One region of the Acidovorax sp. HDW3 genome, then DNA from elsewhere that is predicted to be linked to it. Evidence: predicted binding sites of a transcription regulator. Region 1 holds the regulator's gene; each other region holds the start of a gene.

Region 1 (3,270 bases):
CCATCGTCGCTGAGATCAGCAACGCCAGCCAGGAGCAGAGCACCGGCATTGCCGAGATCGGCAGCGCCGTGACGCAGATGGACCAGGCGACGCAGCAAAACGCCGCGCTGGTGGAAGAGGCCACGGCGGCGGCGCAGTCGCTGCAGCAGCAGGCGCACGAGCTGGCCGCCACGGTGGCCGGCTTCAAGCTCGACGAGGGTGCGGCCCACGTGTTGGCGGGCCGGGCGTTGCTGCGTTAATTACAGCGCCAGCAGCTGCGCGCGCACGGCCTCGGGGATGCTGGCGGCGCGGTGCGTGGCCGGGTCAGTAAAGACGATGCCGTGCTTGCCGCGCGCGACTTCGCGCCCCTGGCTGTTTTCGGTCACGCACCAGGCCAGGTCAAAGGCGCAGCGGCTCAGATCGGTGGGCTGCATGGCAATGCGCAGCTGCTCGCCGTAAAAAGCCTCGCTGCGGTACTGCGCCAGCACGTCGCCGACGACGATGGGCAGGCCGCCGACGTCGTTCTCGGCGTAGCCCAGGGCGCGAAAAAAGCGCACCCGCGCCTCGGACACCAGGGTCAGCAGCAGCGCGTTGTCGAGGTGGCCGCCGTAGTTGACGTGGTTGATGTAGACCTGCACCTCGGTGTCAAAGCCAAAGTGCGGCGGAAGGTCAAAAACGATACGGGCCATGGTCGGGGGCGGTTAAAGCGCTTTGCGCAGGTTGGCGGGGGCGATTTTCAGCGCCTCGCGGTATTTGGCGACGGTGCGGCGTGCGCACTCTATGCCTTGTTCTTTGAGCATTTCGGCCAGCTGGCTGTCCGACAGCGGCTTGGTCGGGTTCTCGGCGGCGACGAATTGCCGGATGAGCGCGCGTACGGCGGTGCTGGAGGCGCTGCCGCCGGTTTCCGTGCCCAGGCCGGAACCAAAAAAATACTTCAGCTCGAACGTGCCCTGGGGCGTGGCCATGTACTTGGCGCTGGTGACGCGCGAGATGGTCGATTCGTGCAGCCCGAGCTCGTCGGCAATTTCGCGCAGCACCAGCGGGCGCATGGCGAGCGCGCCGTGCACGAAGAAGCTTTTTTGCCGCTCGACGATGGCCTGCGAGACCCGCAAGATGGTGTCAAAGCGCTGCTGGATGTTCTTGATGAACCAGCGCGCCTCCTGCAGCCGTGCTTGCAGCCCGGCATGGCCGTCGCTGCCGCGCTGGCCGCGCAGGGCGTTGGCGTAGACCTCGTGCACGCGCAGGCGTGGCATGACGTCGGGGTTGAGCTGCACGCGAAAGCCGTTGCCAGCCTTGCTGACGATGACGTCGGGCACCAGGGCGTGGCGGCTGACGTCGGCAAAGCGCCGCCCGGGGTGCGGCTCCAGGCGCGCGATCACGGTCAGGGCGGCGCGCACCTGCTCTTCGTCGCAGGCGCAGTGCTGCGCCAGGCGGCGCAGGTCGCGCCGTGCCAGCAGCTCCAGCGGCTGCGCGCACAGCTGCTGTGCCGTGGCGAGCAGGGCCGGGTCGCCCCATTCTTCGCGTTCGAGCGCGTGCAGCTGCAGCTGCAGGCATTGCGCCAGGCCGCTGGCGCCGACGCCGGCGGGCTCCAGGTGCTGCAGCAGGCCCAGGGCGACGCTCAGGTGGTGCAGCAGCGCCTCATAGGCTTCGCCAGTGCTGGCGCCTGCGAGGTGGGCGGCGAGCGCATCCAGGGGTTCTTCAAGGTAGCCGTCGTCGCTCAGCGATTCGATCAGGAAGTACAGCGCTGCGCGGTCGTCCTCGCCCAGGCGCAGCACCAGCGCCTGGCGGTGCAGGTGCGCGGCCAGGGACTCGTGGCTGTCGGCGCGGCTGCCGGCGTCGAGCTGCTCGTCGTCTTCGCCCGCGCTGGCCTGGCGCGGCGCACCCTCAAAGCCCCATTCACCGTCGGCGTGGGCGCTGTCGATGGCGCCTTCGCCCTCCCAGTCGGTGGGCTGGTAATCGGCATCATTTTCGGCTCCAGCGCTTGCTGGATCAGCGTCAGTAGCTCCTGAAATAGGAGCATCATGGGCCGCCTCCGGGGGCGGCGTGGGGGTGTCGTCGGTGTGGCCGTCGCTGTCGCCGTCGCGCTCCAGAAAGGGGTTGTCATCGAGCATTTGCTCGACTTCCTGCGCCATCTCCAGGGTCGAGAGCTGCAGCAGCCGGATCGACTGCTGCAGCTGCGGTGTGAGGGCGAGGTGCTGCGAGACGCGCAGCGACAGGCTGGGCTGCATGGCGGCGGGCCGGGCTACATGCGGAAATGCTCGCCCAGGTAGACGCGGCGCACTTCGGCGTTGTCTACGATGTCCGACGGTGCGCCCTGGGCCAGCACCCGGCCTTCGCTGATGATGCAGGCGCGGTCGCAGATGCCCAGCGTCTCGCGCACGTTGTGGTCGGTGATGAGCACGCCGATGCCGCGCTCCTTGAGAAAGCCGATGATGCGCTGGATCTCGATGACGGCAATCGGGTCGATGCCGGCAAAGGGCTCGTCGAGCAGGATGAAGCGCGGCTGCGTCGCCAGGGCGCGCGCGATTTCCACGCGCCGGCGCTCGCCGCCCGAGAGCGCCAGCGCCGGCGACTGGCGCAGGTGCTCGACGCGCAGCTCCTGCAGCAGGCTGTCGAGGCGGCGCTCGATCTCAGGCTTGCTCAGGGGGCGGCCATCTTCGGTTTTTTGCAGTTCGAGCACGGCGCGCACGTTGTCCTGCACGCTGAGCTTGCGAAAGATCGACGCCTCTTGCGGCAGGTACGACAGCCCCAGGCGCGAGCGCCGGTGGATGGGCATGTTGGCGATGGAGTGGCCGTCGATGCGGATGTCGCCGCCGTCGCTGCGTACCAGGCCAACGATCATGTAGAACGAGGTCGTCTTGCCGGCGCCGTTGGGGCCGAGCAGGCCCACGACCTCGCCCTTGCGCACGGCGAGCGACACGTCCTTGACCACCTTGCGGCTGCCGTAGGACTTTTGCAGGTGCAGCACTTCCAGGCAGCTGCCAGCGTCTTGGGGGGCGGGTGCACTCATAGTCACTGCTCGCCGCCCATGGCGGGGCTGGGGCGCAATGCCGGTGCGGGGCCGGGGGCGGCAGGTGCTGGCGCCGGCTGCTCCTTGGGTACGAGCACGGCGCGCACGCGCGGCGCCTTGCTGCTGGGGGTGGGCGCGCCGGCGCTGCTCTTGGGGCCATCGACCTGGAATTGGTCGGTGAGGTTGTTGTAGGTGATGATGCTGCCCGAGACTTCGTCGGCCAGGGTGGCGCCCCGGTAGCGGCGCAGCTCGGCGCGGCGGATGAATTTGACGGTGTCGTT
Region 2 (3,270 bases), 740 kb from region 1:
ACAGCCAGGGCGCCAGGCCCGTGCCGGTGCCGATCAGGTACAGGTTCTTGCCCGGCAGCAGGTAGTCGATGAGCAGCGTGCCCGTGGGCTTTTTGCCGACGATGATGGTGTCGCCCACCTGGATGTTCTGCAGGCGCGAGGTCAGCGGGCCGTCCTGGACTTTGATCGACAAAAACTCCAGGTGCTCTTCCCAGTTCGGGCTGGCAATCGAGTAGGCGCGCAACAGCGGTTTGCCGTCCACCTTCAGCCCGATCATGGTGAAGTGACCGTTGGAGAAGCGCAGCGCTGGATCGCGCGTGGTGGTGAAGGAGAACAGACGATCGGTCCAGTGGTGCACGGACAGGACACGCTCTTCGAGGAATGCGCTCATAGATGACTCGACAAAGGTGGAAGAACAAAGAAGCGGCGTAGTTTCTACGTTTTTTTATGCGCCACAGGCATAAGCCGAAATTCTGTGCCGGCGCGCCCCGGTGATTGTCGGACAAACCCTTGGGTTTTGGGGCGGTGGCAGGGGTGGGGCTTGATATGGGGCAAGAAATGGCGCCCCTGGTGCATGGCACTTTCCTGGCGCGTGGCTTGCACTGTTTTGGTGCAAATCCAGCGTGTGACGGCTGCAGCGCCCTACCGCCTGCCCACGCTGCGGGGTTTTACTCCCCTCTCTCGCGGGCTTGTGTATGCACACATCTTTTGACGGCTCCCATCCGCCTGGTCAAAGGGCGGTTTGTGCTCCCCTCCCCCCTCGCGGGGGAGGGGCCGGGGGAGAGGGGGCGCTGGCAGCGCCTTGCCTGTTCACCCCTCTCCCCAACCCTCTCCCCAACCCTCTCCCGCAAGGGGAGAGGGAGTGCAAACCAGCGCCAAACAAGCGTTGTGCGCTATCAAAAAAAGATGTGTGCCTACATAAGCTCTCGCGGGGGAGGGGCCGGGGGAGAGGGGGGCGCTGGTAGCGCCTTGCCTGTTCACCCCTCTCCCCAACCCTCTCCCGCAAGGGGAGTGGGAGTAAAGATTGCGCCCAATATCAGCCTCTGTGCCCAGTGCCAGCCGGCGCCCAATCAGCGTGAGGTGCTATCAAAATTGATGTGTATATGCCTGTGGCCTGCGGGGAGAAAATCGCTGCTGGCACGACCTGTGCTTTAGGTGTTGTGTTCGCTCATCATCCAAAGGAAGCCGCCATGCACATGGTTACCGCCATCATCAAACCTTTCAAACTCGACGAGGTGCGCGAGGCCCTCTCGGACATCGGTGTTCAGGGGATTACCGTGACCGAGGTCAAGGGCTTTGGCCGCCAGAAAGGCCACACCGAGTTGTACCGGGGGGCTGAATACGTGGTCGATTTTTTGCCCAAGGTGAAAATTGAAGTCGCCATTGGGGACGCCCTGCTCGAGCGCGCCATCGAGGCCATCGAAGGCGCGGCGCGTACCGGCAAGATTGGCGACGGCAAGATTTTCGTCTCGCCCCTGTCGCAGGTGCTGCGCATTCGTACCGGTGAAACCGGTGAGGAGGCGCTATGACTGCCGTTGCCACTTTGAACGCCGGCGATACCGCCTGGATGCTCACTTCCACGCTGCTGGTCATCCTCATGACCATCCCAGGCCTGGCGCTGTTCTACGGCGGCCTGGCGCGCGCCAAGAACATGCTCTCGGTGCTGGTGCAGGTGTTTGTGATCTTTGCCCTCATCAGCGTGCTGTGGGCGCTGTTCGGCTACAGCTACACCTTCAGTGGTGAAGGCCAGTTCTTTGGCGACGGCGGCAAGCTGTTCCTCCAGGGCATTGCGCCGGATCAGCTCTCGGGCCTGCTGCCGACGATTCCGGAATATGTCTTCGTCGCCTTCCAGGGCACGTTTGCCGCCATTACCGTGGCGCTGATCGTGGGCGCGTTTGCCGAGCGCATGCGCTTCTCGGCGGTGCTGATCTTCTCCGTGCTGTGGTTCACCTTCAGCTACATCCCCGTGGCGCACATGGTGTGGGGCGGCGGCCTGCTGGGCAAGGATGGCGCGCTCGACTTTGCCGGTGGCACCGTGGTGCACATCAATGCCGGCATTGCCGCACTGGTGGGCGCTTACATGGTGGGCAAGCGCATCGGCTACGGCAAAGAGGCGCTCATGCCGCACAGCCTGACGCTGACCATGGTGGGCGCATCGCTTCTGTGGGTGGGCTGGTTTGGCTTCAACGCCGGCAGCGCCGGTGCGGCCAACGGGGTGGCGGGCCTGGCCTTCATCAACACCGTGCTGGCCACGGCGGCGGCCACGCTGTCGTGGCTGGGGGCCGAGGCGCTGCACAAGGGCAAAGCCTCGATGCTGGGCGCGGCCTCGGGCGCTGTCGCCGGGCTGGTGGCGGTGACCCCGGCGGCTGGTTTTGTCGGCCCCATGGGTGCCATGGCCATGGGCCTGCTGGTGGGCCCTTTGTGCCTGTGGGGCGTGAGTGGCCTCAAGCGCCTGCTGCGGGTCGATGATGCGTTCGACGTCTTTGGCGTGCACGGCGTGGGCGGCATTGCCGGTGCTCTCCTGACCGGGGTGTTTGCTGCGCAAAGCCTGGGCGGTACCGGCGGCCTCACGCCCGATACCTTTGCCATGGGGGCGCAGGTCTGGGTGCAGGCCAAGAGTGTGCTCATCACCGTGGTCTGGTCGGCGGTGGTGGCGTTCGTGGCCTACAAGGTGGCCGATCTGCTGGTGGGCCTGCGTGTGCCCGAGGATGCTGAGCGCCAGGGCCTGGACATCTCGGCGCATGGCGAGACGGCCTACGTCCGCTAAATACGCACGGTTCTCCCTTCGCGCACCGTGGATGGTTGGCATCCCGGTGCGTTTTTTTATGGGGTCACCCGGTTGCGCCCCTGTGCCTTGGCCCGGTACAGCGCAGCATCGGCCTGCCGCAGCGCAGCCTCCAGGTTGTCGCCGGGCTGGGGGTGGCTATGGAGCAGGCCGATGCTGATGCTCACGTGCGCTGCTGCATCGGAGGCCGTGTGGGGCAGGGCGAGTGCAGCAACGCCGGCGCGCACCTGTTCGAGCAGTGCTTGCATGTCCTCGGCGCGCACGTCGTACCACAGGCCGACGAACTCCTCGCCGCCGTAGCGCGCCACGCTGTCGAGCGGGCGGCGGGCATGGTCGTGCAGGACCTGGGCGACCTGGCGCAGCGCCGCGTCGCCCGCCGCGTGGCCGTAGTGGTCGTTGTAGCGTTTGAAAAAATCGACGTCGATCATGGCCACGCCCACCGCATGGTGCTCGCGCTGCGCCTGGCGCCAGGCGCTTTCGGCGCGGGTGGTGAAGGCGCGGCGGTT
Region 3 (3,270 bases), 1.3 Mb from region 1:
TTTGAGGGCCACGTCTATCTATTCGAGTTCAAAGTGGTGGAACTGGTACCCGAAGGCAAAGCGCTGGCACAGCTGCAAGCGCGCAACTATGCTGACAAATACCGCACCCGGGGCGAACCCATCCACCTGGTGGGCGTAGAGTTCAGCAAGGACAGCCGCAACATCGTCGCGTTTGATGTGCAGACGCTGGAGTAAGCCAAGGCCATGCAACGCAAGAAACTCCCCATTGGTATCCAAACCTTCGCCAAAATCCGTGAAGGGGATGCGTTTTATTACGTCGATAAAACCCCGCTGGCGCTACAACTGATTGAACAGGGTTCGCACTTTTTTCTCTCCCGCCCGAGGCGTTTTGGCAAAAGCCTGTTTCTCGATACCTTGAAGGAATTGTTTGAAGGTAATCGGGCGCTATTCACTGGGTTGCACGCAGAAAAAAATTGGGACTGGTCGCACCAGCATCCTGTGTTGCGTTTCAGCTTCGGTGGCGGGGTACTCGGATCGGTAGCCGATCTGCAAGACAGCTTGAATGAGCAGCTCGGAACCCTGGAATCGCGCTTTCAACTGCCGGCCGAATACCCCGATGCGCGCAGCCGATTCAAGCGGCTGATTTTGCGTTTGGCAGAAACAACGGGGCGTACGGTGGTGGTGCTGATCGACGAATACGACAAGCCCATCCTTGACCGCATAGAAGATCGCGAAAAGGCCACTGCTATCCGTGAGGTGCTTAAGGATTTTTATTCGGTTCTGAAGGACAGCGACCCTTACCTGCGCTTTGTTTTTCTCACCGGCGTCTCCAAATTCAGCAAAGTCAGCCTGTTCTCCGGCCTGAACAACTTGCAAGACATCACCATCGACCCGCGCTACAGCGCCATCTGCGGTTATACCGACGACGATGTGGATACCGTTTTTGCCCCCGAGCTGCCGGGCCTCGATCGCGCAGAAATCCGTGCCTGGTACAACGGCTACAACTGGCGCGGCACCTCGGTCTATAACCCCTTTGACCTGCTGCTGCTGTTTAGCAACCGTGACTTTCGGCCCTACTGGTTTGAAACCGGCACACCTACTTTTTTGGTAAAACTACTGACCGAGCGTGGTTTTTTTACCCCAAAATTGGCATGTTTGTACGCAGATGATCAGCTGTTATCAACATTTGATGTTGCTCATATCGCCAGCGAGGCGTTGTTGTGGCAAACCGGCTACCTGACCATCCTCCGGCGCGATCAACCGATTTTGGGGCAATGGATTTACACCCTGGGCTATCCCAATCGGGAGGTTGAATCCAGCCTTAACACCAGTTTGCTGCCAGCTTTGGTGGGTGACATGCCCCAGGCGTTGCACCACCGAATGCGCTTGATTGCCTTGTTGCAAGCTGCCGACGTGCCCGCCATGCGCGAACTGTTCCATGCCTTTTTTGCCACCATCCCGCATGACTGGTACCGTAACAACCCGATAGCCCAATATGAAGGCTACTGGGCCAGCATTTTCTATAGCTACTTTGCCGCCCTGGGGCTGGACATCGTGCTCGAAGACGTGACCAACCAAGGCCGCATCGACATGGCGGTGCGCTTTGAGGGCCACGTCTATCTATTCGAGTTCAAGGTAGTGGAACTGGTGCCCGAGGGCAAAGCACTGGCGCAGTTGCAGGCGCGCAACTACGCCGACAAATACCGCGCCCGGGGCGAACCCATCCACCTGGTGGGCGTGGAATTTAGCCGGGACAGTCGCAACATCGTCGCGTTTGATGTGCAGACGCTGGTGTGATCTCGAAATCCGACATTTTCGTCATGTCAAAAATGTCAGGCTCAACGCAAACCTGCCCTGCGGTGCCCGCTTGCTGACACTTGTTTGCATTTTTGCTGGCTGTGGCAACAAGTGGTTGCAAGCCGCAGCCTGGCATGGAACCTGCTCATGGTGAACCAAGCACGAAAAAATCCCTTTTCGGCTTTGTTTGTAACTTTGAGGAGAATGCGATGAACCGCACTATGCGTTCCGTGCAAAAGGGTTTCACCCTGATCGAATTGATGATCGTTGTGGCGATTATCGGTATTTTGGCTGCTGTGGCTTTGCCGGCGTATCAGGATTACACCGTTCGCGGTCGTGTTTCTGAAGCCCTGGTGGCCGCCTCTGCCGCTAAGGCTGCTGTGGCTGAAAACGCAGCTTCCGGCTCTGATTTGAATTCTGGTTACGTGGCGCCTACTGCTACCAGCAACGTGACCAGCGTTTCTGTCGCCTCTGCCACTGGCCAAATTACCGTGACCACCACCTCTAAGGCTGGCGGCGGCACTATCGTCTTCATTCCTACTTCTGGCGGCGCTGCCTTGGCCGCAGGCACTCTCCCGACCGACCGCATCGCTTGGAGCTGCACCACCGGTAGCCTGTCGGCCAAGTACCGTCCTTCGGAATGCCGTCCGTAATGGCTTGAGGGGATGTTTCGCGCAAAAGACGCGCAGGCACCCCGCAGAAAGTAACCCCGCACGGTTTGCCCTGCGGGGTTTTTCTTTGATTTTTTCATGTAATTGAGTGCTTTGGCGGCACGTTGATTGCAATGCACATGCGAATGGCGTTCAGAATGCGTAATACCCCCGATGCTGCCAGTTTCTTTGCCCCCACGGTGTTGCCTGATGTGGCAGTTTTTCGTTTTTGGGGCTTGGGCTTGTTGTGGGCTAGCCTGTTGATGGATGGTTTACTGTTTTTGTTTAACGGCTCTTTCAAATGGTGGCTTATTTTTTGGGGGCACAAAGAGGTAGATGCCATTGTTGTGCAATGGGCTATTCCTTGGAGTATTGCAACTTTTGCGCTGCTGCTGGCTGGGCAGCGCCCGTGTAGTCGCAAGCAATTTGTGTGGTTGTTGGGGGTTGGGGCGGCTTTGCTGTTGTGGCTGGTTGCCTGGGATTCTTATAATTTCAATCAATTTAGTTTCTCAATAAAGGTTAATGTTTTTTTGTTGCCTTTAACTATATGGCTGGCGGGGCAAGCCATTTTGTCTTTTTGCTATGCGCGGCGTGATCGAGGTCTGATGCCTGTCTGGGTACAGCCTTGGTTGTGGTTGGGTATTATGATTGCCAGTTTGGTGGTCATGGCTTCGTGTTTGCTTGAGCTCAATAGTAAATTATTACCACTAACTTTTGATTATTTTTTTTATAAAATAGATCAGGCTTTTGGTGGTGCCGCCCGTTGGGCGGCGATGCAGGTAGGACAGAATCAAACACATTTTTTTGGAAAATTAACCCATGAGGTGTATGACATTCTTGGGGTCTTGTTTTTTCCTGTCCT

What was found. The regulator sigma-54, encoded in region 1, starts transcription at its own class of promoters, with help from an activator protein. The targets are predictions, from matches to a motif close to TGGCANGNAANCTGCTTT.
Region 2: the regulator sigma-54 is predicted to act here: its motif matches at 1,115-1,132, upstream of G7045_RS13615 (P-II family nitrogen regulator).
Region 3: the regulator sigma-54 is predicted to act here: its motif matches at 1,889-1,906, upstream of G7045_RS11130 (pilin).

Annotation. Positions count from the first base shown of each region.
Region 1 is NZ_CP049885.1:527,259-530,528, forward strand. It holds gene G7045_RS02360 (methyl-accepting chemotaxis protein) at 1-239, shown strand, start outside; gene G7045_RS02365 (thioesterase family protein) at 240-668, opposite strand; gene G7045_RS02370 (RNA polymerase factor sigma-54) at 681-2,207, opposite strand; gene lptB (LPS export ABC transporter ATP-binding protein) at 2,222-2,989, opposite strand; gene lptA (lipopolysaccharide transport periplasmic protein LptA) at 2,992-3,270, opposite strand, start outside.
Region 2 is NZ_CP049885.1:2,936,545-2,939,814, reverse strand. It holds gene G7045_RS13620 (ferredoxin--NADP reductase) at 1-370, opposite strand, end outside; gene G7045_RS13615 (P-II family nitrogen regulator) at 1,170-1,508, shown strand; gene G7045_RS13610 (ammonium transporter) at 1,505-2,746, shown strand; gene G7045_RS13605 (diguanylate cyclase) at 2,803-3,270, opposite strand, start outside.
Region 3 is NZ_CP049885.1:2,420,340-2,423,609, reverse strand. It holds gene G7045_RS11140 (ATP-binding protein) at 1-195, shown strand, start outside; gene G7045_RS11135 (ATP-binding protein) at 205-1,758, shown strand; gene G7045_RS11130 (pilin) at 1,968-2,411, shown strand; gene G7045_RS11125 (phosphatase PAP2 family protein) at 2,567-3,270, shown strand, end outside.